Regions from separate parts of the Duganella kummerowiae genome, predicted to be linked through region 1. Evidence: predicted binding sites of a transcription regulator. Region 1 holds the regulator's gene; the other holds the start of a gene.

Region 1 (14,249 bases):
CCCAGGGCCAGGCCGGCGTTGTTGACCAGCACGTCGATGTCTTGCCATTCGGCCGGCAGGGCGGCCAAGGCGGCGGGAATGCTTTCCTGCTGCGTCACGTCCAGCTCCAGCGGATAGGCGGCCTCGCCCAATTCGGCAGCCAGGGCTTGCAGGCGGTCGAGGCGGCGGGCGCTCAGCAATACCTTGTGGCCGGCCTGGACGAAGGCGCGCGCCATGGCGGCGCCGAAGCCGGCGCTGGCGCCGGTGATGAAGACGATCATGGAATGTCCTGATGTAAGTGGAAAGATGGTGAAAATTGTAGCCGAAATATCGCCATGTCCCAGCTTGCCGGTTTGTCAAGCACTTCCTTGCTCTAATTTGGCACTTAAATTACAATTTGGTTTCCATTACGTCTCACGTAACTGGCGAAAAGCTGGCAAAGCGCCCCAATCTGGTGCGGAGCGGCCGGCGAAAGGTGGGCATCCACCGGGGAACGTGAGATTTCAACAGCCGTTCGCCTGGGCAGCCATCGATGGAATCGTACGAAGAGGCTGCCTTTTTGCGTCCCGGCTTCCCTCATTCGATCCACTGCCAGTAGCAAGTTACTCATTCGATTGGAGTTTTTTCATGTTCGCAAAAGATCACACCCTCGCCAGCGTCGATGCGGAGCTGTTTGCCGCCATCCAGCAGGAAAATACCCGCCAGCACGACCACATCGAGCTGATCGCCTCGGAGAACTACACCTCGCCGGCCGTCATGGAAGCCCAGGGCTCGCAGCTGACCAACAAGTACGCCGAAGGCTATCCGGGCAAGCGCTACTACGGCGGCTGCGAATACGTGGACGTGGTGGAGCAGCTGGCCATCGACCGTGTGAAAAAACTGTTCGGCGCCGAAGCCGCCAACGTGCAGCCCAACTCCGGCTCGCAAGCCAACCAGGGTGTGTTCTTCGCCGTGCTGAAACCGGGCGACACCATCATGGGCATGTCGCTGGCCGAAGGCGGCCACCTGACCCACGGCATGCCGCTGAACATGTCCGGCAAATGGTTCAACGTCGTGTCCTACGGCCTGACCGCCGAGGAAGACATCGACTACGCCGCCATGGAAGCGCTGGCCAAGGAGCACAAGCCCAAGCTGATCATCGCCGGCGCGTCGGCCTTCTCAAAGAAAATCGATTTCGAGCGCTTCGCCGCCGTGGCCAAGGCCGTGGGCGCCTATTTCATGGTCGACATGGCCCACTACGCCGGCCTGATCGCCGCCGGCCTGTACCCGAACCCGGTGCCGCACGCCGACTTCGTCACCTCGACCACCCACAAATCCCTGCGCGGCCCACGCGGCGGCATCATCCTGATGAAGGCCGAGCATGAGAAGGCCATCAACTCGGCCATCTTCCCCGGCATCCAGGGCGGCCCGCTGATGCACGTCATCGCCGGCAAGGCCGTGGCCTTCCAGGAAGCGCTGCAGCCGGCGTTCAAGCAATACCAGCAGCAGGTGGTGAAAAACGCCGACGTGCTGGCCAAGACCCTGATCAAGCGCGGCCTGCGCATCGTGTCGGGCGGCACCGAATCGCACGTGATGCTGGTGGACCTGCGTCCCAAGAACCTGACCGGCAAGGAAGCCGAGGCCATTCTCGGCAGCGCCCACATCACCTGCAACAAGAACGGCATCCCCAACGATCCGCAAAAGCCGTTCGTGACCTCGGGCATCCGCCTGGGTTCGCCGGCCATGACCACCCGCGGCTTCAAGGAAGCGGAAGCCGAGCAAGTGGGCAACCTGATTGCCGACGTGCTGGACAACCCGCATGACGCCGCCACCATCGAGCGCGTGAAAGCCGCTGTGAAGGTGCTGGCTGACACCTTCCCTGTGTACGCCAAGTAATCGTCCTACCTGTTGGGCGCCGGCTGTTCCGGCGCCCATGTTTCACCCTAAGTAGCAAAGGCTGCCGCCGCCATGAAATGTCCGTTTTGCCAGCATGATGACACCCAGGTGCTCGATACGCGCGTATCGGACGAGGGCGCCATACGCCGCCGCCGCCGCTGCGTGCAATGCGATAAACGGTTCACCACCTATGAGCGGGTGGAGCTGGCCATGCCCATCGTGGTCAAGAAGAATGGCAGCCGCACCGAGTATGCGGCGGCCAAGCTGCGCGGCAGCCTGATGCTGGCGCTGCGCAAGCGTCCGGTGGCGGCCGCCTCCATCGACCAGGCCATCCAGAGCATCGAGGAAAAGCTGCTGACCAGCGGCCAGCGGGAAGTCGATTCCGGCTACATCGGCGAACTGGTGATGCAGGAGCTCAAGCGCCTGGACAATATCGCCTACATCCGCTTCGCTTCCGTCTACAAGAACTTCGAGGACCTGGCCGAGTTCCAGGACGCCATCGCCGAAGTGGGCCAGGAGCGCAAGCCGCGCAAGGCTTGATCGCGTCAATACGGCCATGCGCCGTTGCGGCGCCGCGCCCTGCAGACACTGGCATCGCCGCCCCGGCCTTGGCCACCTTCCGTTTGTAACACCTGCGCCCAGATCCCTCTCATACCCCCGCTGCGCTTGAGCCAGGTCATGCCTGGCGCTCGGGCCGCTGCTAAGGTCTGGTACATGACGTCATCCGTGGAGGTGTGCCGTGTATGCAGGCAGGCAAGGCGGTTTCACCATGCTGGAAGTGCTGGTCGCCGTATTCGTGCTGGCGCTGGGCGTCATGGGCGGTGCGGCCATGCAGCTGGCGGCGCAGCGTTCGCGCCACGAGTCCGGCCTGCAATCGCAGGCGGCGTATCTGGCCGGGGCGCTAGCCGAGCGCATGCGCGCCAATCCGGCGGCCTCCTACCTGGGCTTCGATTACGACGCCAGTGCTGAACCCTTTCCCTCTCCTCCTGCACAGCTTTGCCATGGCGGCGCCTGTTCGCCCGATGCGCTGGCTGCGTTCGATTTGTATGAACTGAAACTGCTGGTGCGCGAACGCCTGCCCGGCGGCCGCGCGCTGGTGTGCCGCGACAGCGCCATCATCGGTGGACGGACCTTGACCTGGGCTTGCAGCGGCGGGGCCGGCGCGCCCGCCGTCATCAAGCTGGGCTGGCGTGCCAGGCGGCCCGACGGCGCCGACGATGCCATGGCGGATGGCGGCGCCCGGCCCGCAGTGGCGCTCATGCTGGGGATGTCGTCATGAAGCGCGAGCGCGGCTGGACCATCGCCGAATTCACCATCGCCAGCCTGCTGGGACTGCTGCTGATGCTGCTGGCCAGCGGCTTGCTGCTGGCCGCCAACGGCAACTACCGGCATCACAGCGAGACCGCGCTGCTGGACGATGGCGGCCGCTATGCCATGCAAGCCATCGCGCAGGCGCTGCGGCAGGCGGGCCATGTCAACTGGGACAGCGCCAGCGCGCCGGCGGAGGCCGACCCGGGGGACGAGCCCTACATCATGGGGCTGGATGCGCGCAGCCTCTCCAAGGCCGCCGACGGTATCGACCAACCGTTGCCGGATGTGGCCAACGGCAGCGACGTGCTGGCCGTACGCTATGCCGGTTCCGGCAGCGGCAGCAATGGCGACGGTTCCACACTCGACTGCGCCGGCTTCGGCGTGGCCGCGGCTGCATCGGCCGGGGAGCGCGGCTGGAGCATTTTCTATGTCGCGCTGGACAGCCAGGGCGTGGCCGAACTGCGCTGCAAATACCGGGGCGATACCGGCTGGGGCGCGGACGCCGTCGTGCGCGGCGTGGACAGCTTCCAGGTGCTGTACGGCGTCGATACCGATGCCGTGGCCGATGGCGTGCCGAATGCCTACCTGACTGCCAGCGCGGTGCGGGCGCTGGATGCGGCCATCGCCCCATCCGGCGCCACGGCGGCCGAACAGCAGCGTGACCGCAACCGGCGCAGCTGGTGGCGCCGCGTTGCCAGCGTGCGCGTGGCCCTGCTGCTGCATGGCGACATCGCCAGCCATCCGGACGGCGCGCCCGCCCAATACGACTTGTTCGGCAAGGCCTATTCAGACGCGCACGCAGGCGACGACGAGGGCGTGCGCGTGGCGGATGTGCGCCTGCCGGAAGCGATGCGCCATCGCGCGCGTAAGGTGGTCAGCACCACGGTTGCGCTGCGCAACCGCGGCGGGTGAGGGCGGGCATGCGCGGCCAGCGCGGCGCGACCTTGTTGATGGCCCTGCTCATGCTGGTGGCCGTGATGCTGGTCGGCGCCTCGGCGGCGCTGTTGTCGTTGCAGGGCGAGCAGGCCGCACGCGCAGAGCGTGACCGGCAGGTTGCATTTCAAGCAGCGGAGGATGCCTTGGCGGATGCGGAACATGATATCGCAGGGGATGGGCGGCTGGATGCCCGCGCGGCTGCCTTCAGCGCGGATGCAGCCTTGCCTGCAGCCTGCGGCAAGGATGGCGGTAGCGCGGGTGGCGGCGTAGCGGATGCCGCCAGTCGTGGCGTCCTGGCGCGCGCCGAGAGTGGGGAGCCGCCCCACTGGCAGGCCGTGGACCTGGGCGGCGGCGATGATGGCGGCGCCTGCACCGCCGAACATGGCGCATATACCGGGGCGGCCATGCCGACCGGCCAGGGCGTGTTGCCGTTCAGGCGCCCGCGCTACCTGGTTGAACGCGTGCCTTGCCACCTGCCCGGCGAGGACGCCAGCGCCGTGGCCCAGCCGCGCTACTGCTACCGCGTCTCCGCGATCGGCTTTGGACCGCGCCCGGAGGCGGAAGTGGTGCTGCAATCCGTCTACCGCAAGCCGGAGTAGGAGCCCATGTGCCAGACCAGCCAGCCATCCAGTTTGCAGAAGCGCCGCCCGCAGCCGAGTGTCCGGCGGCCTCCACGCACACGGCGCCGCTTGATGCCGCCGAGCCGCGTTCAGCTGCCTGGTCCCCAGCAGCGCTTGCCGCGAGATTCTTCATGCCGCCCATGACCGCTATCGCATGCCTTTCTGCCGCCGGGGGGCGCTTCAAGGCGATGTTGCTGGCGCGGCCGGCCGCTGCTGCCGGCATCAGGACGGCCTTGTTGGCGCTGGCGGCGTTGCCCTCGTATGCGGCGCCGCCTGTGCTGGCGCTGGCCAGCGAGCCGCTGACGGTGTCGTGCCGCGTGCCGGGATCGGTGGCTGCCGATGTGGTGCGTGGTGCGGCGCTGCTGGTGGCGGGCGAGGTGTTCCAGGCCAGCTATGACATGCGCGACTGGAGCGGCGGGTTCGAGCGCTATGCCTTGTCGGCCAACGGCATCAGCCGCTGGGATGCGGGCGCCATCCTGACTGGCGGGGCAGGGCAAACGCCGCATCCGGCTGCAGCGGCGCGCAATATCCAGAGCGCCATCGTGCAGGCCGACGGCAGCCTGGCGGCGATTCCATTCACCTGGGAGACGCTATCGGCGCAGCAGCAAGCCTTGCTGGACCTCGCGCCATCGGCTGCGCGCGCCAAGCCGGACGGCCTGGGTTCCCGGCGCCTGGCCTGGCTGCGCGGCGAACGTGGCGACGAAGGCACGCTGTTCCGCCGCCGCACCAGCGTGCTGGGCGACGCCGTCAATGGCACGCCGGTGCAGGTGGCAAGTGCCACGGGCGCCGGACGTGGCGCCGATTACGCGGCCTTTCATGCCCGCGCCGCCACGCGCCGTCCCATGCTCTACCTGGGCGCCAACGACGGCATGCTGCACGGCTTCGACACCCGCGACGGCAGCGAAATCTACGCCTACGTCCCCGATGCGCTGATCGCGGCGCTGAACCAGCTCACCGCGCCGGACTATGTGCACCGCGCCTACGTCGACGGCCCGGCCTTTGCCGGCGAGGCATTGGTGGACGGCGGCTGGCGCAGCATGCTGCTGTCGGCCATGGGCGCGGGCGCGCAAGGACTGTTCGCGCTGGACGTCACCGACCCCGAACGGATCGCCCCGCGCTGGGAATTCACCGACCGCGATGATCCCATGATGGGCAACGTCGCCACCACACCGCAAATTGCCAGGGTACGGGTGCGAAGCGGCCAGTACCGCCACTTCGCGGTGGCCGCCAGCGGCTGGAACAACTACGCCGACGATGGGCACCGCAGCGCCGCAGGCAATGGCGCGCTGTTCCTGCTGGCGCTGGACAAGCCGCCGGCCGAGGGCTGGAAACTCAACACCAATTACTACCGTATCGCCACGCCGATTTCGGAACCGGCCCAGGCCAACGGCCTGAGCGCCCCCGCCCTGGTGGCGGATGCCGATGGCGTGCTGCGCTACGCCTACGCGGGTGATTTGCAGGGCAACCTGTGGCGCTTCGATTTCAGCGGCAGCGCGCCCTGGTCCAGGGTGCAGCTGTTCAGCGCGCGCGATGGCGACGGCGCGCGCCAGCCCATCGCCCAGCAGCCGCGCGTGGTCTACGCCAGCGGCGGCGGCTACCTGATTTTGTTTGGCACCGGCAGGGCCATCGAGCAGGCCGACCTGGCCGGCAAGGCGCAGCAATCGTTCTACGCCATCCACGATACGCTGGCCGAGCCGCCCACGACGCTCAGCCGCCAGAAACTGACGGCCCGCCTGCTGCGCGAGACTGCCGATGGCTTGATGGTCAGCGGCCCCGCCATCGAGTACGGCAGCATGGGCTGGTATGTGGACTTCCTGGGCGAGGGGGAGCGCAGCATCGCCAGCGCCACGGTCGCGGACGGGCAGGTGCTGTTCAACACCCTGCTGCCGGGGAAGGACGTGTGCGGGTCCAAATCCAGCCGCAGTTACGCCATGGACGCGCTCACCGGCCTGGCCAGCAGCTACGCCGTTGCCACCGGACTGACTTCGCCCGGTCCCGGCGTCACAGGCTTGCTGCACAAGGACTACGCCGCCGCGCCGCTGCAAGTCGGCGCGCTGCGCAGCGCTGCCCGGCGCGACCCGACTGGCAAGGTGACCCAGCAAAAGATAGTGACGCTGACACAGCCCGGCGTCCGTACGCCGGTAACGGCCGCCGCCAGCGCCGCCATCGAGGTCACCCTGCGCTCCGGCCGCCTGAGCTGGCGCGAAGTCGCCAACTGGCGCGAGCTGCACCGCGCCGCAATCAAAGGAGGACCACCTTGAAAAGAATACGCGCTTACACCCTGGTCGAGCTGCTGGTGGTCCTGGCCGTCATCATCCTGCTGGCGCTGCAGGTCATGCCCTATTTTAAGCAGCAGATGATCAGGACCCGACGCAGCGAAGCCCACGCCGCGCTGCTGCGCCTGATGCAGCAGCAGGAACGCTACCGGACCCGGAGCAATACCTACATCGCCTTTTCCGCCGACGCCACCGATGCCGACGCCAAACTGTTCCCATGGTGGAGCGGCAATACGCCCAAGACCAGCGCCTACGAAATGGAAGGCACGCTGTGCGATGGGGCGCCCATCGCCGACTGCGTACGCATCCTGGCCAAGCCCGGCACCAGCCGCGTGGACGACAGTTTTAGCGACGGCGAGTGCCAGGAGTTGTCGCTGACCAGCAGCGGCGAGCGGCACAGCACGGGACCCGGTCAGCGCTGCTGGCCTTAGAACCCGTTTCAACATGACCATGGCGTCGTTGCGGCTCCTCGCCGTGCTGGCGCACTGCCTTCGTTGCCCCGGCCTTGGCCCGCGCCTCGCGCTGCTCATGTTGAATCAGTCTCATAGGAGCAAACCATGCGCCATCACCGCGGCCTGACCCTGGTCGAACTGCTGTTCGTGCTGTCCCTGTCCGCCATCCTGCTCGGCCTGGGCGCCGCCAGTTTCGATACGCTGATACAGCGCCAGCGCCTGCGCACGGCCGTGGCCGACCTGGTGGCCGCCATCGACCTGACCCGCGCCCAGGCCATGGCGCGCGGCGGCCGCGTGCTGCTGGCGCCGCTGGCCGGGGATGGCGCCTCCTGGCAGCAAGGCTGGGCCATTTTCATCGACGACAATGGCAACCGCCGTCCCGATCCCGGCGAAGTCCTGATACAGCGCCACGGTGCCGTGGCCGAAGGCATCAGCATCGCCTCCGCCTTCACGTCCGGTGCGGCGCCGCACTACCTGGCTTACAATGGCGCAGGCCGCAGCTGCAGCGCAGACAACAGTCTGGCCGCCCACTGGGGCACGCTGTCGGTGCGGCAGGGCGCGCAGGCGCGCCATATCAAGATCAACATGCTGGGCCGGGTGCGCGTGTGCGACCCGGCCACGCAGCCCACCGGCTGCAGCGGCGCGGCGGAAGGCTGAACACGAATGACGACGAGCGACAACCAGATTATCACCAGCGACCTGGATGGCATGCGCCTGGCGCTGCAATGGGCCGAAAAGGGCCTTTACACCACCTCGCCCAATCCGCACATCGGCTGCGTGATCGTGCGCGATGGCCGGGTGATAGGCGCGGGCGTGACCCAGCCGGCCGGCCAGGACCACGCCGAAATCCAGGCCCTCAAGGACGCCGCGGCGCACGGCCACGACGTGCGCGGCGCCACCGCCTACGTCACGCTGGAACCGTGCAACCACCATGGCCGCACGCCGCCCTGCTCGGACGCCCTGGTGCGCGCGGGGCTGGGGCGGGTGGTGGCGTCCATGGTCGATCCCAATCCGCTGGTGGCGGGGCAGGGCATGGCCAAGCTGGCCGCCGCCGGCATCGCCACCGATACCGGCCTGCTGGCCGCTGAAGCTTATGAGTTGAACGTCGGCTTCTTCTCGCGCATGACGCGCGGCCTGCCGTGGGTGCGCATGAAAAGCGCAGCCAGCCTGGATGGCGTGACGGCCCTGAGCAATGGCGTCAGCCAGTGGATCACCGGGCCGGAGGCGCGCGCCGACGGCCACGCCTGGCGCGCCCGCGCCTGCGCCATCCTGACCGGCATCGGCACCGTCAAGAGCGACGACCCGCAGCTCAACGTGCGCGCGGTGGAAACGCCGCGCCAGCCGCGCCGCATCGTGGTGGACAGCCGGCTGGAGATCGGCCTGGCGGCCAGGGTGCTGCAGGGTGGCGGCGCCTGGATCGCGGCCGCCGTGCCCAATCCGGACAAGGAAGCGGCCTTGCGCGACGCGGGCGCGGAGGTCATCATGCTGCCCAACGCCTCCGGCAAGGTCGACCTGCCCGAGCTGATGCGCGAGCTGGGCCGCCGGCAGATCAACGAGCTGCACGTGGAAGCGGGCGGCAAGCTGAATGGTTCGCTGATACGCGAGGGCTGCGTGGACGAACTGCTGGTCTACCTGGCGCCGTCGCTGATCGGGCCGGGGCAGGGCATGTTTGCCTTGCCCGAGCTGTCCGCGCTGGAGGGCAGGCAAAACCTGAAATTTCACGGGGTTCAGCAGATCGGCGCAGATTTGCGTATCCTTGCCAGATTCACTCCTCACTAAAAGCCATTATGTTTACTGGAATTATCGCCGCCATCGGCAAAATCGAAACCGTCACCCCGCTGGAAGGCGGCCACGATGCGGGCGTCCGCCTGGACATCAACGCCGGCGGCCTGCCGCTGGCCGACGTTGCCCTGGGCGACTCCATCGCCATCAACGGCGCCTGCATGACCGTGGTGGAAAAGGACGCCACCAGCTTCCGCGTGGACGTCTCGCGCGAAAGCCTGAACCGCACCGTGGGCCTGGACACCACCACTGAAGTCAACCTGGAAAAGGCCCTGACCCTGTCCGAGCGCCTGGGCGGCCACCTGGTGTCCGGCCACGTGGATGGCCTGGGCGTGGTGCGCAAGTTCGAGCCGGTGGGCGAATCGTGGGAACTGGTGATCGAAGCCTCGCATGACCTGGCCAAATTCCTGGCCTACAAGGGTTCCATCGTCGTCAACGGCGTCTCGCTGACGGTCAACCGCGTGACCGACATCGGCAGCGGCGCCGACCTGGTGTGCCAGTTCTCGATCAACCTGATCCCCCACACCATTGCCATGACCACGCTCAAGCACCTGTCGGCCGGGCAGAAAGTCAACCTGGAAATCGACCTGATCGCCCGCTATGTCGAGCGCATGGTGAGCGTGGGCAGTGCGATAAAATAAGGCGGACGGCCAAGCATCGCGGGCGCTTGCAGTCACAAGGTGCAGGGATGAATGATTCGAAGCCCTGGGCGCAGCCGGGTCCGCTCGATCACGCGACCGCGATTGGCATGTCTCACGCGCTCGAAGCCATGGCAAGCAAGAAGGAGCGTCAACTGCGGGCGGCTGCGCATGCGGCTTCCCGGGCTTTCATGGACGCTGCGCATGCTGCTGGCGGCGTCGGCGTCACGTCGAAGACATACATGGTCAAGGGCGACCCGGAGCGCCGGGTTGATATTGAAGTCCGTGAAGGGATTGCTTTCGTATGAGCGACTTCCTGTACGAGAAATTTCTTGAGGACCGCGACATTTATCGCGCGGCGCGGGCCTTTTGGGCCAGCGAGATCAGTCATCTCGTGCCCGGCCGTGCCTTGCAGCCTTACCTGGCCGACAAGTTCGAAGATGGCGAGCTGTTCTATGATGGCAATCCCATCGCCAATGCGGTCAATCTGAAAACAGGCAAGGCCGCCAGGATAGTCCAGGAGTCGCCGCAGGAGTTTGGCAAGTTTTACAAGAGTTGGAACCAGCCTGCCTCGGTCCGGTTTCCAGGAGGAGAACAGCTGGCTGTCCAGGAAAAAGTTATCGTGCTGACTCTCACTCGCGAGTCGCTGGAGCGCTCCCTGCAGGAGCTGCAGGACTGGCTTGCCTGACAAGCCCGTTGTCGGGCGGGCGCTTCTGGGGGATAATGTCGGCCATGAACGATACCACTACCCGCCCCCCACTGCCCGACCACCTGTCCATCGATCCGAGCAGCAAGTTCCACGTTGCCGCCGTGTTCGAGCATGATGTCGGCATCAAGTTTAACGACAAGGAACGTTTCGACGTCGAGGAATACTGCGTCAGCGAAGGCTGGATCAAGGTCGCCTCCGGCAAGGCGCTGGACCGCAAGGGCCGTCCCATGCTGATCAAGCTCAAAGGCAAGGTCGAAGCCTTCTACCGCTAAAAACCCGTTTCAAAATGACCATGGCGTCGTTACGGCTCCTCGCCGTGCAGGCGCACTGTCTTCGTCGCCGTGCCTAGCCCTGCTCATTTTGAAACGGGTTCTAAGAGGCCGTTTCAAAAAGACCGTGGCGTCGTTGCAGCGCCTCGCCGTGCGTTCGCACTGTCTTCGGCGCTACGCCTCGCCACGCTCATTTTGAAACGCCCTCCAAGAACCCGTCTAAGCATCATCCGGCCGGCGGCAGCAGCCGGATCAGCCCATAGCTGAGCACCGACAAGCCCAGCAGCGACAGCACCACCACGCCGGCCACCTTGCGTCCCGCCGCCACCACGCTGCGGGCGTCCACACCCAATCCCAGGGCAGCCATGGACATCACGGTCAGCACCGATGCTGCGTGGTGCGCCGGCGCCAGCACGGCCTGCGGCACCCAGCCTGCCGAACGCGCGCCCATCAGCAGCAGGAAGCCGACGATAAACCAGGGCAGCATGTGCGCCAGCCCGGGATGCTTGCCGCCCGGCTCGCGCCGCAGCAGCGACATGGTCACCACCACCGGCCCCAGCATCAGCACGCGCACCAGCTTGACCAGGGTGCCGACGTGGACGCTGGCCTGCGACACGGAAGCCGTGGCCGCCAGCACCTGTGGTACGGCATAGACGGTCAGTCCTGCAAACACACCATATTGCGCCGCCGACAATGACAGCAGCGGCATGGCCAGCGGCAGCAGCAGCACCAGCAGCACGCCCAGCACGGCCGTGAAGGCGATGGCCGCCGCCACGTCGCCGCTGTCGGCGTCGATCACGGGCGCGACGGCGGCGATCGCCGAGTTGCCACAGATGGAGTTGCCGCAGGCGATCAGCAGCGCCATCTTCACCGGCAACCCCGCCGCCCGTCCGATGCCGTAGCTGAGCGCAATGGCCAGCGCCACCACGGCGGCAATGCCGACCAGCAGCCGCCAGCCCTCGGCCGCCACGGCGCCCGCACTGACAGACAATCCCAGCAGCAGCACGGCCAGTTCCAGCAGGATCTTGGCGCTGAAGTGCACGCCGGCCTGGTAGCGCTCGGGCAGGCCCAGCGCCGTGCGCAGGACGGCGCCCAGCACGATGGCCAGCACCAGGCTTTCCAGCCAGGCCTTGCCCAGCCATGCCAGTTCCAGTTGTTCCAGCCCGCAGGCCAGCAAGGTGACCAGTCCGCACAGAGCGGTCCCCGGCAGCAGTGTTTTAAAGTTTGGGTAGTTCATTTTTCGAATATCCTTATGCGATAAACGAATTATGAAATCCGGTATTATTTAGGTCCATCTTGAAATTTTTACCAGTTTATTAGATTGGATCGAATGATGCTGACCCTGGACCAGTTGCGCATTTTTGCCGAGGTGGCCGCGCGCCAGCACCTGACGCAGGCGGCCCAGGCGCTGGCACTGACTCCGGCCGCCGTCAGCGCCGCCATCAAGACCCTGGAAGGTCGCTACGGCACGCCGCTGTTCGACCGTGTCGGACGCGGCATCGTGCTCAACGCCTCGGGCAGGAACTTCCTGCCCGAGGCCCGTGCGGCGCTGGCGTCGGCGCGGGCGGCCGAGGCGGCGCTGGCCGGGCTGGGCGGGCTGCAGCGCGGCAGCGTCACCGTGCACGCCAGCCAGACCATCGCCAGCTACTGGCTGCCGGCCCGGCTGGCGGCATTCCGCCAGGCCTATCCCGGCATCGCGCTGGAACTGGTGATCGGCAACACGCAATCGGTGGCGCAGGCGGTGGCCGAGGGCAGGGCGGAGCTGGGACTGGTCGAGGGCGGGCTGGAGGAGGCGGGCCTGGAGCGCCGCGCCATCGGCGGCGACCAGCTGCTGGTGGTCACCGGCCCGGACCATCCCTGGGCGGGCGGCGCCCGGCTGGAGGCGGTGGACTTGATGGCGGACCGCTGGATACTGCGCGAGGCCGGCTCCGGCACCCGCGCCGTGTTCGAGGCCATGCTGTTACGCTCCGGCGCCGATCCGCGCGCGCTGGACGTGGTGCTGGCCCTGCCGTCCAATGAAGCGGTGTGCGCCGCCGTGCTGGCCGGGCCCTATGCGGCCGTGGTGTCGGAACTGGTGGTCGGCGCCCAGCTGCGGGCCGGACAGTTGGCGCGCGCCAACGCCGAGCCGCTGGCGCGCAGCTTCCACCTGCTGCGCCATCCGGAACGGTCGCAGAGCCGGGCGGCAGCGGCATTGGAGCGGTTGCTCGGCGCGTAAATACGGTGGGGCAAGCCGAAATCCTTTAAAATAGCGGGTTAGGAATATCTAGCTCAGCTATCAAGGATTACAAATGTCTATTTCCAGTACCGAAGAAATCGTCGCCGAACTGCGCGCTGGCCGCATGGTCATCCTGGTCGACGAAGAAGATCGGGAAAACGAGGGCGACCTGGTGCTCGCGGCGGACTTCGTCACGCCCGAGGCCATCAACTTCATGATCAAGCATGCGCGCGGACTGGTCTGCCTGACCCTGACCGAGGAGCGCTGCGACCACCTCAACCTGTCGATGATGTCGGCCCGTAACGGCACCCCGTTCGGCACCAATTTCACTGTCTCGATCGAAGCTGCCGAGGGCGTGACCACCGGCATTTCCGCCGCCGACCGCGCACGCACCATCCAGGTTGCCGTGGCCAAGGACACCCAGGCTAGCGACATCGTGCAGCCGGGCCACATCTTCCCGCTGAAAGCCGTCAAGGGCGGCGTGCTGATGCGCGCCGGCCATACGGAAGCGGGCTGCGACCTGACCGCCATGGCCGGCCTGACCCCGGCATCCGTGATCTGCGAGATCATGAAGGACGATGGCACCATGGCGCGCCTGCCGGACCTGCTGGAATTCGGCAAGGAACACAATCTGAAAATCGGCACCATCGCCGACCTGATCCACTACCGCAGCCAGAACGAATGCATGGTGCAGCGCGTGGCCGAGCGCCAGCTGCAGACAGCCTACGGCGCGTTCCGCATGATCGCGTTCCGCGACACGCCCAGCGGCTCGGCCCACCTGGCGCTGGTGCATGGCGAACTGGGCGGCGGCAAGGAAGCCCTGGTGCGGGTGCACCAGCCGGTGTCCATCCTGGACCTGCTGGAAACCGAGGCCACCACGCACTCGTGGAATATCCCGGCCTCCATGGCCGCCATCAAGGCGTCCGAGCGCGGCGTGATCGTGCTGCTCAACTGCGAGGAAACGGCTGACCAGCTGTTCACCCAGTTCGAAGCGCTGGGCCAGCCGGAAAGCAAGCCGAAAGGCCGCGCCGCCAGCATGGACCTGCGCAGCTACGGCATCGGCGCGCAAATCCTGCGCGCCCTGGGCGTGAGCAAGATGCAGCTGCTGGCCAGCCCGCGCAAGATGCCGTCCATGACCGGCTTCGACCTGGAAGTGACCGGCTACCTGGCCAAACCCGCAAAGTAAC
Region 2 (14,249 bases), on a different contig from region 1:
GTTGGCGCAGCCGGCCAGGTATTTGTCCCAGGCCCATTTGTACTTGAACGGGACCAGCTGGTTGACGTCGGTCTTACCGTTGATGATGCGTTTGTCGTCGGCGTTCACGCGCTGAGCGATCTGCTCGGCGTTGGCTTCGCCCGAGGCCAGGGCCGCCTGATTGACGGCGGCGGGGGTGGCGGGGGTGTCTTCGTCCCAGGACAGCGACATATCGGTTTCCTCTTCTATCTATACAGTATAGCCCCGGACCGCGGTCCGGGGCGCTTACATCAGCTTATTGGCAGGCTTCGCATTCCTCGAAACCGTCGTCGCCCGGACGCAGGTAGCAGGCGGCGCCTTCCGCTTCCGGCTGGGCCGGGGCGGCGGCAACCGGCGCCGGGGCCGGGGCGGCGGCCTGGGCGCTGGCCGAGAGCCCGCCGTCCACCGCCACGGCGTTCAGGGCGCCAGTCTTGGTGGTGGATTTCTCCATGTGGGTGGCGGCGATGGTGCGCAGGTAGTAGGTGGTCTTCAGGCCGCGCAGCCAGGCCAGCTTGTAGGTTTCGTCCAGCTTCTTGCCGGAGGCGCCAGCCATGTAGATGTTCAGCGACTGGGCCTGGTCTATCCACTTCTGGCGGCGCGAGGCGGCTTCCACCAGCCAGCTCGGCGGCACTTCGAAGGCGGTGGCGTAGATGTCGCGCAGGTCTTGCGGGATGCGGTCGATCTTGGCCAGCGAGCCGTCGAAGTACTTCAGGTCGGCGATCATGACCTCGTCCCACAGGTCGCGCGCCTTCAGGTCGCGCACCAGGTAGGCGTTGATCTCGGTGAACTCGCCCGACAGGTTGGACTTCACGTACAGGTTCTGGAAGGTCGGCTCGATGCAGGCCGACACGCCAATGATGTTGGAAATGGTGGCGGTCGGAGCAATCGCCACGCAGTTCGAGTTGCGCATGCCGAATTTGGCGATGCGCTCGCGCACCGGGGTCCAGTCCATGGAGGACGAGGTGTCCTGCTCCAGGTAGCCGCCGCGCTCGGCCGCCAGCAGGGCGATCGAGTCCTGCGGCAGGATGCCGCGGTCCCACAGCGAACCTTTATAGGAAGCGTAGTGGCCGCGTTCCTCGGCCAGTTCGGTCGAGGCCAGATAGGCGTAGTAGCACACCGCTTCCATCGAGGTGTCGGCGAATTTCACCGATTCATTCGAGGCGAACGGCACGCGCATCATGTGCAGGCAGTCCTGGAAGCCCATCACGCCCAGGCCGACCGGACGGTGGCGCATGTTGGCGTTGCGGGCTTTCTCGACCGCGTAGTAGTTGATGTCGATCACGTTGTCCAGCATGCGCATGGCGGTGCGGATGGTCTTCTGCAGCTTGACGTGGTCCAGCTTGCCCTCTTTCATGTGGGCCGGCAGGTTCACCGAACCCAGGTTGCAGACGGCGATTTCGTCCGGACCGGTGTTCAGGGTGATCTCGGTGCACAGGTTGGACGAGTGCACCATGCCCACGTGCGACTGCGGCGAACGGATGTTGCACGGGTCCTTGAAGGTGATCCAGGGGTGGCCGGTTTCAAACAGCATGGACAGCATCTTGCGCCACAGGTCCAGGGCCGCGATCTTCTTGAACACGCGGATTTCGCCAGCGGCGGCCTTGGCTTCGTAGCCCAGGTAGGCTTGTTCAAAGGCCTTGCCGACCTTGTCGTGCAGGTCCGGGCAGTCGGACGGCGAGAACAGGGTCCATTCGCCCTTTTCCATCACGCGCTTCATGAACAGGTCGGGGATCCAGTTGGCCGTGTTCATGTCGTGGGTGCGGCGGCGGTCGTCGCCGGTGTTCTTGCGCAGGTCGAGGAATTCCTCGATGTCCATGTGCCAGGTTTCCAGGTAGGCGCACACCGCGCCCTTGCGCTTGCCGCCCTGGTTGACCGCCACGGCGGTATCGTTGACCACTTTCAGGAACGGCACCACGCCCTGCGATTTGCCATTGGTGCCCTTGATGTGGGCGCCCAGGGCGCGCACCGGGGTCCAGTCGTTGCCCAGGCCGCCGGCGAATTTGGCCAGCAGGGCGTTTTCCTTGATGGCGTCGTAAATGCCTTCCAGGTCGTCCGAGACGGTGGTCAGGTAGCAGGACGACAGCTGCGAACGCAGGGTGCCCGAGTTGAACAGGGTCGGGGTGGACGACATGAAGTCGAAGGTCGACAGCAGGTTGTAGAACTCGATGGCGCGCGCTTCGCGGTTGCTCTCGTTCAGGGCCAGGCCCATGGCGACGCGCATGTAGAAGGCCTGCGGCATCTCGATGCGCACATCGCGCACGTGCAGGAAGTAGCGGTCGTACAGGGTTTGCAGGCCGATGTAGCCGAATTGCAGGTCGCGGTCGGCCACCAGGGCCTTGGCCAGCTTGGCCAGGTCGAACTCGGCCAGTTTCGGGTCCAGCAGCTCGGCTTCTATGCCCTTGGCGACGTAGGCCGGGAAGTAGGTGAGGTATTCGGCGGCGGCCTGGGCTTGCGGGGTCTCCTTGCCGAACACTTCCTTGCGGATGGTGTGCAGCAGGATGCGGGCCGTCACTTGCGAGTAGGCCGGGTCTTTTTCCATCAGGGCGCGGGCGGCCAGGATGGCCGACTTGTGCAGCTCCTCGACCGGCACGCCGTCGTACAGGTTCTTGACGGTTTCGGCCAGGATGGCGTCGGCGTCCACGTGTTTTTCCAGGCCGGAGCAGGCGGCGCCGATCAGGTCGCGCACTTCCTGCATCACCAGCGGACGGCGCACGCCGCCCTCGGTCACATGCAGCTGGGGTTCGGCGATGGCGGAGGCGCCGGCCGCTTCCTTCTTCAGGCGGCGCTCTTCCATGTGCTTGGCGCGATACAGCACGTAGGCGCGCGCGACGTCGTGTTCGCCCGAGCGCATCAGGGCCAGTTCGACCTGGTCCTGCACGTCTTCGATATGGAAGGTGCCGCCGGACGGCTGGCGGCGCACCAGCGCGGACACCACGCTGTTGGTCAGTTGCTCTACCAGTTCGCGCACGCGGGCCGAGGCCGCGCCCTGGCCGCCGTTCACGGCCAGGAAGGCCTTGGTCATGGCGACCGCGATTTTCGACGGCTCAAACGCGACGACCGCGCCGTTACGGCGGATGATGCGGTAGTCACCGAGCGCGCTGGCGGCCACGGCGGGGCTGCTGGCGGTGCTCGCAGTCGCTGCTGGTACCAGCGCTGGATTGATGGTCATGTCTTGAGTAGATTGCATTTAAGCTCCCCGATAACAGCGTGCAGTCATGGCTGCGCGGCGTGTGTTGATACAAAAAAAGACAAAAATATAGCGTCAGCCACTGCCTACCTGGCTGGTCAAAAACACAGCAAAACTGGGATTTCCGGACCCTGCGGGGCTATCCGGCTGGTGCTGGAAGTTGAGGATCCGGTGTCATGAGAACCACTATATCTAGTACGAGAACATATTTGATGCACTGATTGTAGTAGGCACGATTTGGCCGTGCAAGGGTAATTTTGACGTTTTCGGCAATTTTTTCTATTGACTTTCCAGGATGCCTGTAGGGAAGCCAAGTTCAGCCGTAGCGCCCACTAACCGGGCGCTTTCCCTCCATTGTCGTTGATACCATACCCAGTCGAAACACGGCCCCGGATCGGTCTTGCGGCCCGGCGCGATGTGCTCGTGTCCTTGCACATCCGTCAAGGGATAGCGCCGCTGCAGGGCCAGCGTCAGCCCGGCCAGGGCGTGGTACTGAGCCGGCTCGAACGGCGTATCGTCGCTGCCTTCCAGCTCGATTCCAACGGAAAAATCATTACATTTCTCCCGTCCCCTGAATACCGAGCGACCCGCGTGCCAGGCCCTGTCGTTAGCAGAAACATACTGGATCACGCGGCCGTCGCGGCGGATGAAGAAGTGGCTGCTCACCTTCAGCCCGCGCAGGTCGGCAAACGAGGGGTGAGCATTATAGTCGATGCGGCCGGTGAACAAGTCAGACACATGCGGACCGCCCCACTGCCCTCCCGGCAGGCTGATGTTATGCACCACCAGCAGGCTGATGTCGGCCGGGTCAGGGCGGGCATCGAAATAAGGGCTGTCGTAGCGGCGCGCCTGGAGGCACCAGCCGTCGGCGCCGATCTCGTAATGGTTCATGCGTCCGGCTCCTGGATGTTGAGCTTGTGCATCTGGTAGCGCAGCTGGCGGAAACTGATGCCCAGCAGCTGGGCGGCCTGGGTGCGGTTGTACCGGGTCCGGGCCAGGGCGCGCAGGATCAGGTCGCGCTCGATCCGGACCAGGTACTCGGGCAGGCTGCAGGGCAGGCCTTCGAGCAGCGCCGGAGCGGGACCGCCGGCCGGCGGTCCGGCGGCCGGCGCTCCGGCGGCCGCCGAACCGTCGCCTGCGGCGCCTACGGCGCCATGGGCGGCTGGCTGCGGCGGCGGCAACGCGGGCGCCGCCTGCACCAGGCGCGCGCCCTTGAGCGCCAGGCCGCCGACCTCGATCACGCCATCGTCGGCGAAGGCCAGGGCGCGCTCGAGGATGTTTTCCAGCTCGCGCACATTGCCGGGGAAGGTATGGCCGCGCAGCGCCTCCAGCACGCCCGGTCCCAGCACCACCCGCTGTCCGACGGTACCCAGGCGCGCCAGGATGGCATCGGTCAGCGCTTCCAGGTCGTCCAGCCGCTCGCGCAGCGGCGGCAGCCGCAACTCGATCACGTTCAGGCGGTAGTACAGGTCCTGGCGGAAGCTGCCCTGCTCCACGCAGCGCGCCAGGTCCTTGTGGGTGGCGCTGATGAGGCGCACGTCGACCGCTTCCTCGGCGGTGGCGCCCAGCTTGCGCACGCGCCGCTCCTGGATGGCGCGCAGCAGCTTGACCTGCATGGCCAGCGGCAGGTCGGCCACCTCGTCCAGCAACAGGGTGCCGCCGTTGGCGGCCTGGAAAAAGCCGTCGCGCTCCTCGGCCGCGCCGGTAAACGCGCCCTTGCGGTAGCCGAAGAATTCGGCCTCCATCAGTGCTTCCGGGATGGCGCCGCAGTTGACGGCGATGAAGGGCTTGCCGGCGCGCGCGCTCTGGGCGTGGATCTCGCGCGCCGCCAGTTCCTTGCCGCTGCCCGATTCGCCATGGATGGCGATGGGCGCCATGGAGCGCGCCAGCCGCGCGATCTGGGCGCGCAGCGCCTGGATCACGGCCGACCCGCCCTTGAGGCGGCTGGACTGCGGTGCGGCGGCCTCGTCGGGCGCGGCGGCCCGGCCGTTCAGCCGCAGCGCCGACTGCACCATGATGCGCAGCTGGTCCAGCGCCACCGGCTTGGTAAGATAGTCGAAGGCGCCGGCCTTGAGCGCCACCACGGCGTTGTCAGTGCTGCCAAAGGCGGTGACCACCGCCACCGGCGTGTTACTGTGGGCCGCCGCCACCTCGCGCACCAGTTCCAGTCCCAGGCCGTCGGGCAGGCGCATGTCGGTCAGCACCAGGGCGTACTCGCTGCGGGCGGCGGCCGTGCGCCCCAGCCAGACGCGCGCCTCGGCCAGGGTGGCCGCGCTGTCCACCTCCAGGCCCATTTTCAGCAGGGTGATTTCCAGCAGTTCGCGCAGGTCGGCTTCGTCATCGACCACGAGGATGCGGGGAATGCTGCGAGCGGTCATGTGGCGGCCCTTTCTGTCAGCGTTCCGGCGGCCAGGCCAGCGGATGGGCGAAAGTGATCACGAAGCGGCCACTGGATGCGGGCGCGGGCGCGGCCTGTCCCGGTAGGGGGCCGACGGCGCCGTAGCGGTATTCATAGTCCAGCGTGGCATCGTTATTCAAACACAGTTCGCGCGCCAGATACAGCCCCAGGCCGGTGCCCTTGCTGGAGGTGGTGTGGAAGGGTTCGAACAAATGGGCGCGCACCTCGGGCGGGATGCCGGGGCCGTCGTCCTGCACGTGCAGCTCCATGCGGCCGCCATGACCGTCCAGCAGGTGCAGGCGGATCGAGGCCGGCTGGCCGCTGGCGTAGCGCAGCGCGTTGTTGAGCAGGTTGAGCACCACCTCGCGCAGGTGCAGCGGATCGAAGCGCACCGTGGCCCCGGGCGGCGCCGTGATGTGGACGATGGCGGGATCGAGCTTGTGGGCGCCGTCGAATTCGGCCTTCAGCTCGGCCAGGAAGGCGTGCGGCGCGAGCGGCTGGTGCTCGGTGCGGGCCTTGCGCGACAGGCGCAGGATGTCCTCCACCATGCGGTCCACGCGGCTGACATTGTCGCCCACGATGTTCAGCAGGCGGCGCTGCACCGGACTGTCCAGGTCTTCCTCCAACAGCGCGGTGGCGTGGGCGATGGCCGACAGCGGATTGCGCACTTCGTGGGCAATGCTGGCCGTGAGCCGTCCCATGGAGGCCAGCTTGAGCTGCTGCGCCTGGAGTTCGATGGCGGTCACGTCGCGCAGGAAGATCACGTTGCGACCGGCCTCGCCGCCGGTGTCGACCGCCGCGAAACTGAGCGTGAGATGGGCCGCCTGGCGCGGCGCCCCACCGGCCGGTGGCTTGATGGTGACGAAGGCGGTGGCGCGGGCCGGGTCGGCGCGCCAGTCCGCATAGGCCTGGGCCAGCGGCGCCAGGGCCGCGTGCGCCGACAGGAGGAAGCGCAGCTCGGGACCGCTCAGGCCCAGCATCTGGCGGGCGGCCGGATTGCCGTCGCGGACCCGGCCGTCCTCGTCCAGCACCAGCACGCCATCGCCGACGTTGGCCATCACCAGCCGGTTGACGGCCTGCTGCACATGGATTTCCAGGTCGCGCCGGTGGGCCAGTTCTTCCTGGCGCAGCAGGCGGGCCGCCATGCGGTTGACCACCAGCACGGCGGCAAAGAAAGCGGCGCCGAACAGGCCGGACTGCAGCATGGCCGGCTGGCTGTCCAGCATGAAGAATTGGTAGGTGCCCTCGGCCAGGATGAACAGGGCGACCAGGGCGGCGCAGAACAGCGCCAGCAGCAGCGGCGCCAGGATGGCCATGCCGGCCAGCGGGAACAGGTAGAGGATGGCCAGGCCGCTGCGCATGCCGCCGCCAGCCAGGTAGAGCAGCGAGATGATGGCCAGGTCGCAGCCGATCTGCGCCATCAGCTGGGCCAGGAAATGGCGCCGCCGGTACACGGCCATCAGCACGAAGACGATGGCCAGCGCCAGGTACAGGGCGCACACCTGCAGGTAGAGCGGGTCGCCGGCGGCGCGCGGGCCGTGGCTGCCGGCGCTCAGGTAGCCCAGCAATACCAGGGCGATCACCACCCGGGTGGCGTTCAGGGTGTGCAGCGAGCGCCAGAGGGTTGCGCGCGCCTGGGCCGACAGCGCAGGCAGGCGCGGGTACATCTATCCGGCCAGCTGGGCGTGGGCCGGGCTGCAGTAATCGCGCCCGGCAGCCGGTACGTTTTCCGAAGCCGGGTAATACACGCCGCAATGGGCGCAGCACAGCATGGTCTCGGTGTTGGCCAGGTCGCGCTGGCGCGCCTGCCGCAGCGGCTCGGCGGCGGCAGCGCCGCCGGCGCCGCCCTGCTGCTCGCGGCGCATTTGCTCGCCGCGCTGCTGCAGGCCGCGCAGCTTGCTGCGGATTGCGAAAACCACCAGCGCCACCAGCGCCAGCCAGACCAAGATACGGCTCATGCCACTCCCCGATGTAACACCACTTCAAACACAAAACGGCTGCCGACATAGGCCAGCAGCAAGGTCGCAAAGCCGGCCAGCGTGAAGCTGAGCGCGGTCTTGCCGCGCCAGCCACGAAAGCGCCGGCCGGCCAGCAAGGCCGCGAACAACACCCAGGACAGCAGGGTGAACACGGACTTGTGATCCCAGCGCAGGGCGATGCCGAACAGCTGTTCCGAAAACACGATGCCTGACAATACGGTCAGGGTCAGCAGTGCGAAGCCGAAGCCTATCATGCGGAACAGCAGCTTCTCCATGGTCAGCAGGGCCGGCAGCTGGTCCAGGGCGCCGGACAGGAAGCTGCGCCGCTCGCCGCGCGTGTGCAAGCGCGATTCCTGCAGCGCCATCAGCACGGCGTGGAAGGCGGCAATGGTGAGGGTGCTATAGGCCAGGGTGGCGATGGCGATGTGCCAGCCGAACAGGGGCGACTTGCCGTTCAGGGCGATGATGTTGCCGGGGAAGCTGGCCTGCAGGGCGGCCGCCACGGCGGCGCTGGGCATGACCATGCGGCGCAGGCCGTCCAGGCCGAAGTTGCGGTTCTCGACCCAGTAGGCGCCGACCGAGACCCACAGGGCCGAGGACAGCATGGCGGCAAAGCCGAGACGCAGGGCGTCCGGGTGCAACACCTCGGACCACAGGGCCACGCCGTGCAGCAGCCAGGCCGCGCCGGTGGTGAGCGAAATCAGGGTGCCGCGGCGCGATGGCAGCACGGCGCACACCAGGTACAGTCCGACGGCCAGGAATAAGAGGGAAGTCTGCATAAGACAGGCAGTTTACACCATCCGCGCAAGCCGCCGCGAATGCTTCTCAATCCACGGCCGCCATGCGCAGCTCGTCGCTGTGATGGCGCTGCTGCTCCTCCATCACCAGCTGGCCCAGTTCGCGCTTGAGGGCGTTGAACTCGGGCGCGGCCGGATCGCGCAGGCGCGGCAGATCCACCAGCAGGTCGCGCTTGATGGTGCCGGGGCGGTAGGTCATGACGATGATGCGGTCGGCCAGGTAAATGGCTTCCTCTATGCTGTGGGTGACGAACAAAATGGTCTTTTTCAGCTCGGACCAGATGCGCAGCAGCTCGTCCTGCAGGTTGCGGCGGGTCAGCGCGTCCAGGGCGCCAAATGGTTCATCCATCAGCATGATGGGCGAATCGAGGGCCAGCACGCGGGCGATGGCGACGCGCTGGCGCATGCCGCCCGACAAGTCCTTGGGATAGCGCTTGCGGAAGTCGCCCAGCGACAGCATGGCCAGCAGCCGGTCCACCGTGGCGCTGATTTGCGCCTTGGGCTGGCCCTTGATCTGCAGGCCGAAAGCGATGTTTTCGGCCACCGTCATCCAGGGGAACAGTGCGTATTCCTGGAACACCATGCCGCGCTCGGGACCGGGGCCGGTGACGGGCCGGCCGTCGGCCGTGATGAGGCCGGACGACGGCGGGGCGAAGCCGGCCACGGCGTTGAGCAGGGTGGACTTGCCGCAGCCCGAGGGGCCCAGCAAACAAGTGAACTGGCCGCGCGGGATCTCCAGGTCGATGTCCTTGAGCGCCACCACTTCGCGCCCGGCGCCCTGGAACACCTTGCTGACGCCGGCGACGGCGATATGCGGTTCGGCCATCTCAATTCTCCAGGCCGCGGTGCCAGCGCAGCAGGTGGTTGTTCAATTTATTCATGCCGACGTCGATGGCCAGGCCGATCAGGCCGATGCTGATCATGCCGGCAATAATCTTGTCGGACCAGAAGTATTCGCGCGCCTCCAGGATGCGGAAGCCCAGGCCGTTGTTCACGGCAATCATCTCGGACACGATGACGACAATGAAGGCCGTGCCTATGCCGATGCGCACCCCCGACAATATATAAGGCACGGCGGCCGGCAGTATCACGCGCAGGAACAAGGTGGTCCCGGAGGCGCCCAGGTTGCGGGCCGCGCGCAGGTAGATGCCGTCCACCTGGCGCACCCCGGCTATGGTGTTCATCAGCACCGGGAAGAAGGCGCCCAGGGCGATCAGGAAGATGGCGGGCGGATTGCCCAGGCCGAACCACAGGATGGACAAGGGGATGTAGGCAATTGGCGGTATCGGCCGCAGCAACTGCATCAGCGGATTGAGCCAGGCGTACACGCGGGCCGAGGCGCCCATGGCCAAGCCGATGGGCAGGGCCAGGCCGGCGCCGATGACAAAGCCCACCAGCACCCGGTACAAGCTGCCGATGGCGTCCGTGATCAACTCGCCAGAGACGGCCCAGCGCAGCCAGCTGCCGGCGGCGGGATCATAGGGCTGCAGCGGCAGCAGGTAGGCGATCCACTTTTCCACCACCGCCAGTGGCGAGGGCAGCACCTGCGGATTGACCCAGCCCAGGGCGGCCACCGCCTGCCAGGCCGCCACCACGATCACGGGCACGATCAATCCCACGCCCGCTTCCCGCCATTTCCATGCCGCCATGCGCCCTCCTCCCCTATTTGACGTTCAGGCTTTTCTTGGCTGCCTCCAGCAGGTCGGTCTTGACCCACTCCCTGGCCGCCGGCGGCTTGCTCATGCGGCCCACGCCGGTCTTGAACATGACGTCGGTGGTGGTCTGGATGTGCTCGGGCGTGATGTCGTAGGAATATGGCGAATTGCCGATGGCGTCATCGAAATCGTCCTTGCTGATCTGGCCCTTGAACACCACCTCGCGCACGTATTTCTCGGCCACGGCCTTGTTGTCGATGAAGGTCCTGGTGGATTCGACGAAGCAGCGCATGAATTTCTCGGCCACCGGGCGGCGCTCCTTGTAGAACTTCTCGGTCATGACCATGGTGCGTATGGGTTCGCCGATGGGGGTGTCGTAGGGCTTGATGATTTCCTCGCCAAAGCCCTTGTTGATGGCTTGCGAGGATTGCGGCTCGGACTGCATCATGGCGTCGATGTTCTTGCCGAGCAGGGCCTGGTTGAGGTCGGCGTAGGGCAGGAACACCAGCTGCACATCCTTGCCCGGCTGGTCGGAGCCGGTCATGCCGTTGCGCTGCAGTTCGGCCAGCAGCAGCACTTCCTGGATGCCGCCGCGCGTGACGCCCACCTTCTTGCCCTTGAGGTCCTTGACCGATTTCAGTTTGAGGTCGCTGCGGCCCACCAGGCGGGCGCCGCCCTTGGCGAAGCCGGCCACCACGTAGATGGGCGCGCCGCCGGCGCGGCCGGAAATGGCGGCCTCGGAAGCGGTGGCGCCGACATCGAGCTCGCCGGCGATGATGGCCTGCATCACGTCCAGCCCCTTGGCAAACACATGCTCCTCGACCTTGATACCGCACTTGGGGGCGATCTCTTTTATATAAGAGACGGCGCCGTAGTGGGCGAATTTGAGGTTGCCCAGCCGGACCACGTCCTGGGCCTGGGCCGCGCCGGTGGCCAGCACCATCACGGCGGCGGCCAGGGCGGCCAGCTTGCCATTGCGATTCTTTGTCATCCACATTCTCCCGGTTGTGCTACTGATGGAATAGTTGTACCGATTTTATGTGCAGATAGTACCAAGACCTTGACGCGGGAAAACAGAATTTTAGTGCCGTGCGTGCGGCCTGATATTGTTGTACAACAACTCCATGGCCTGCGGGACGCGCCGCGCAGGCTGCCATTGCCTGTGGCGGTGGCCCGTCCGCCTGCCGCGCGCGATGCGGTAGAATGGCGGCCATAGTCCGGCCGGGCCGGCATCACTCCTACAGAATCCATCATGCTAGACAATCTTACCCAACGGCTTGCCAAGGTCGTCAAAACCATGCGCGGCGAGGCGCGCTTGACCGAAGCCAACACCGCCGAGATGCTGCGCGAAGTGCGCATGGCGCTGCTGGAGGCCGACGTGGCCCTGCCGGCGGTGCGCGAATTCATTGCCAAGGTCAAGGAAAAGGCCCTGGGCGAGGAAGTGATTTCCTCGCTGTCGCCGGGCCAGGCCCTGGTGGGCGTGGTGCAGCGCGAGCTGGCCGCCCTGATGGGCGCCGACCTCGGCCCCGAAGCCACCCAGCTCAGCTTTGCACAGCAGCCGCCCGCCATCATCCTGATGGCCGGCTTGCAGGGTGTGGGTAAAACCACCACGGTCGGCAAACTGGCCAAATACCTGAAGGAAGAAAAGAAGAAGAAGGTGCTGACGGTGTCGGCCGACGTCTACCGTCCGGCTGCGATCGCCCAGCTGCAATCGGTCACCAAGCAGGTCGGGGCCGACTTCTTCCCGTCCACCGCGCAGGACAAGCCGGTCGATATCGCGCTGGCCGCGCTGGACTGGGCCAAGAAGCATTACCACGACGTGCTGATCATCGACACCGCCGGCCGCCTCGGCATCGACGAGGACATGATGCGCGAGATCGCCGCCGTGCACGGCGCCGTCAAGCCCATCGAGACCCTGTTCGTGGTGGACGCCATGCTGGGCCAGGACGCCATCAACACGGCCAAGGCCTTCAACGATGCGCTGCCGCTGACCGGCATCGTGCTGACCAAGCTGGACGGCGATTCGCGCGGCGGCGCCGCGCTGTCGGTGCGCCATGTGACCGGCAAGCCGATCAAGTTCGCCGGCGTATCCGAGAAGCTGGACGGCCTGGAAGCCTTCGATCCGGCCCGCATGGCCAACCGGGTGCTGGGCATGGGCGACATCCTGGCCCTGGTGGAGGAAGCGCGCAAGGGCGTGGACGCCAAGGCAGCGGCCGAGCTGGCCAGCAAGATGAAGACCGGCGGCAAGTTCGACCTGAACGACTTCAAGGCCCAGCTGGGCCAGATGAAGAACATGGGCGGCATGGCCAGCCTGGTCGACAAGCTGCCGGCCCAGTTCCAGCAGGCGGCCGGCAACGCCAACATGGACCAGGCCGACAAGCAGGTGCGGCGCATGGTCGGCATCATCGATTCCATGACGCCGCAGGAACGGGCCAAGCCGGAGCTGATCAAGGCCACCCGCAAGCGCCGCATCGCGGCCGGCGCCGGGGTCCAGGTGCAGGAAGTGAACCGCATGCTGAACCAGTTCGAGCAGATGCAGACCATGATGAAGAAGCTGTCCGGCGGCGGCATGATGAAGATGATGCGCGCCATGAAGGGCATGATGCCGGGCCTGCGCTGAAGCAGGGTTTTCCCTGCCAAAGGCAGAGCGGGATGTGCGGGGCCGCACGATGGCATGAATTTACGTGGTGTTTCCGGGAAAAAACGCGAAAAACACTTGCATACGGCTTGATTCCCCACCAATATTAGCCGGTGCGATCTATTGCGCAATTTTCCATGTGTTCGTTAAGGAGGCTCGAATATGGCAACAGCCAAAAAAACCCCAGCAGCACCCGCTAAGAAGGCCGAGGCCGCCAAGCCGGCGCCCGCGAAAAAAGCAGCACCCGCCAAAGCTGCTGCAGCCAAGCCAGCAGCAGAGAAAAAAGCACCGGCCGCGCGCAAGCCCAACGCCGCCTTCATGAAGGAATTGACGCCCTCGGCCGCACTGGCCGCCGTGGTCGGCGCCGCCCCGCTGCCGCGCACCGAAGTGACCAAGAAAGTGTGGGATTACATCAAGAAGCACGATTTGCAGGATGCGGCCAACCGCCGCAACATCAACGCCGACGACAAGCTGAAAGCTGTGTTCGGTGGCAAGGCCCAGGTTTCCATGTTCGAAATGACCAAGCTCATTTCCGACCATCTGAAATAAGCGCAGCGGCTGCGTGCCGCGCAAAAGTGCCCCGGGGTTGAAGACTTCCGGGGCATTTTTTATGCCCGGCTTATTTCCAGTTGTTCCAGGCCGCCAGCACGGCGTTGGGGTATTCGGGCTTGCCACGGCTGCCGTTGTAGCGGCCCAGGGCGAGGTAGAGGTTGCCGCCTTCCATGTCGATGTACATGCGCAGGATGGCGCAGCCGTAGCGCAGATTGGTCTGCATGTTGAACAGGGCGCTGCGGTTGCGGTCGCCGATGACATTGGTCCAGAACGGCATCACCTGCATGTAGCCGCGCGCGCCCACCATGGACACGGCGTATTTGCGGTAGGCCGATTCGACCTGGATCAACCCCAGCACCAGGCCAGGATCGAGCCCGGCGCGGCGCGCCTCGTACCAGGCCGTTGCCAGGAATTCGTTGCGCACCTGGTCGTCCGGCAGCTTGCGCTGCAGCCTGGCCGACATGCGGGCCAGCCAGTCCTGGTAGCGCTGGCGCTCCGCGTCGCTGCGGAAGCGGGGCACCGGCGGGGCGCTGTCGTGGATGGCGTTGGCCAGGGCCAGGCGCACCGAATCGGCCAGCGCCTCTTCCTTCTGGTTGCCGGCCTGGGCGCACAGGGCGGCCGTCAAGGCCACCGCACCCCAGCCCCATCTGCCGCGCCCGCCCATCTTATTGCGCCAGCTTGCCTTTGACGAAGCTGAGGATGTCGCCGGCAGGAACCACGGTGGCCTCGGCGTCGCGGCGGCCCTGGTATTCGAGCTTGCCTTCCTTCAGGCCGCGGTCGCCGATCACCACGCGGTGCGGCACGCCGATCAGTTCCCAGTCGGCGAACATCTGGCCCGGACGCAGGCCACGGTCGTCGACGATGACGTCGATGCCGGCCGCCAGCGCTTGCGCGTACAGCTGCTCGGTGGCTTCCTTGACGGCCTCGCTGCGGTCCATGCCCATGGGGCACAGCACCAGTTCGAACGGGGCCAGCGCGGCCGGCCAGACGATGCCCTTGTCGTCGAAGTTCTGCTCGATGGCGGC

What was found. The regulator NrdR, encoded in region 1, represses ribonucleotide reductase genes. The targets are predictions, from matches to a motif close to CACNANATNTNGTG.
Region 2: the regulator NrdR is predicted to act here: its motif matches at 3,390-3,403, upstream of ACLB1G_RS16635 (ribonucleoside-diphosphate reductase subunit alpha).

What each region holds. Positions count from the first base shown of each region.
Region 1 is NZ_JBKFEH010000015.1:101,999-116,247, forward strand. It holds gene ACLB1G_RS20090 (SDR family NAD(P)-dependent oxidoreductase) at 1-260, opposite strand, end outside; ZMP/ZTP riboswitch at 388-510, shown strand; gene glyA (serine hydroxymethyltransferase) at 607-1,854, shown strand; gene nrdR (transcriptional regulator NrdR) at 1,927-2,394, shown strand; gene pilV (type IV pilus modification protein PilV) at 2,594-3,133, shown strand; gene ACLB1G_RS20110 (PilW family protein) at 3,130-4,077, shown strand; gene ACLB1G_RS20115 (pilus assembly protein) at 4,086-4,700, shown strand; gene ACLB1G_RS20120 (pilus assembly protein) at 4,862-6,982, shown strand; gene ACLB1G_RS20125 (type IV pilin protein) at 6,979-7,428, shown strand; gene ACLB1G_RS20130 (GspH/FimT family pseudopilin) at 7,555-8,106, shown strand; gene ribD (bifunctional diaminohydroxyphosphoribosylaminopyrimidine deaminase/5-amino-6-(5-phosphoribosylamino)uracil reductase RibD) at 8,158-9,228, shown strand; gene ACLB1G_RS20140 (riboflavin synthase) at 9,237-9,872, shown strand; gene ACLB1G_RS20145 (hypothetical protein) at 9,920-10,177, shown strand; gene ACLB1G_RS20150 (hypothetical protein) at 10,174-10,557, shown strand; gene ACLB1G_RS20155 (DUF3297 family protein) at 10,602-10,850, shown strand; gene ACLB1G_RS20160 (YeiH family protein) at 11,074-12,084, opposite strand; gene ACLB1G_RS20165 (LysR family transcriptional regulator) at 12,178-13,062, shown strand; gene ribBA (bifunctional 3,4-dihydroxy-2-butanone-4-phosphate synthase/GTP cyclohydrolase II) at 13,136-14,248, shown strand.
Region 2 is NZ_JBKFEH010000011.1:121,000-135,248, reverse strand. It holds gene ACLB1G_RS16640 (ribonucleotide-diphosphate reductase subunit beta) at 1-210, opposite strand, end outside; gene ACLB1G_RS16635 (ribonucleoside-diphosphate reductase subunit alpha) at 275-3,205, opposite strand; gene ampD (1,6-anhydro-N-acetylmuramyl-L-alanine amidase AmpD) at 3,485-4,096, opposite strand; gene ACLB1G_RS16625 (sigma-54-dependent transcriptional regulator) at 4,093-5,583, opposite strand; gene ACLB1G_RS16620 (two-component system sensor histidine kinase NtrB) at 5,600-7,270, opposite strand; gene ACLB1G_RS16615 (PP0621 family protein) at 7,271-7,561, opposite strand; gene ACLB1G_RS16610 (cytochrome C assembly family protein) at 7,558-8,361, opposite strand; gene ACLB1G_RS16605 (ABC transporter ATP-binding protein) at 8,408-9,205, opposite strand; gene ACLB1G_RS16600 (ABC transporter permease) at 9,207-10,028, opposite strand; gene ACLB1G_RS16595 (ABC transporter substrate-binding protein) at 10,042-11,025, opposite strand; gene ffh (signal recognition particle protein) at 11,287-12,654, shown strand; gene ACLB1G_RS16585 (SWIB/MDM2 domain-containing protein) at 12,835-13,221, shown strand; gene ACLB1G_RS16580 (lytic transglycosylase domain-containing protein) at 13,292-13,888, opposite strand; gene ACLB1G_RS16575 (proline--tRNA ligase) at 13,890-14,249, opposite strand, start outside.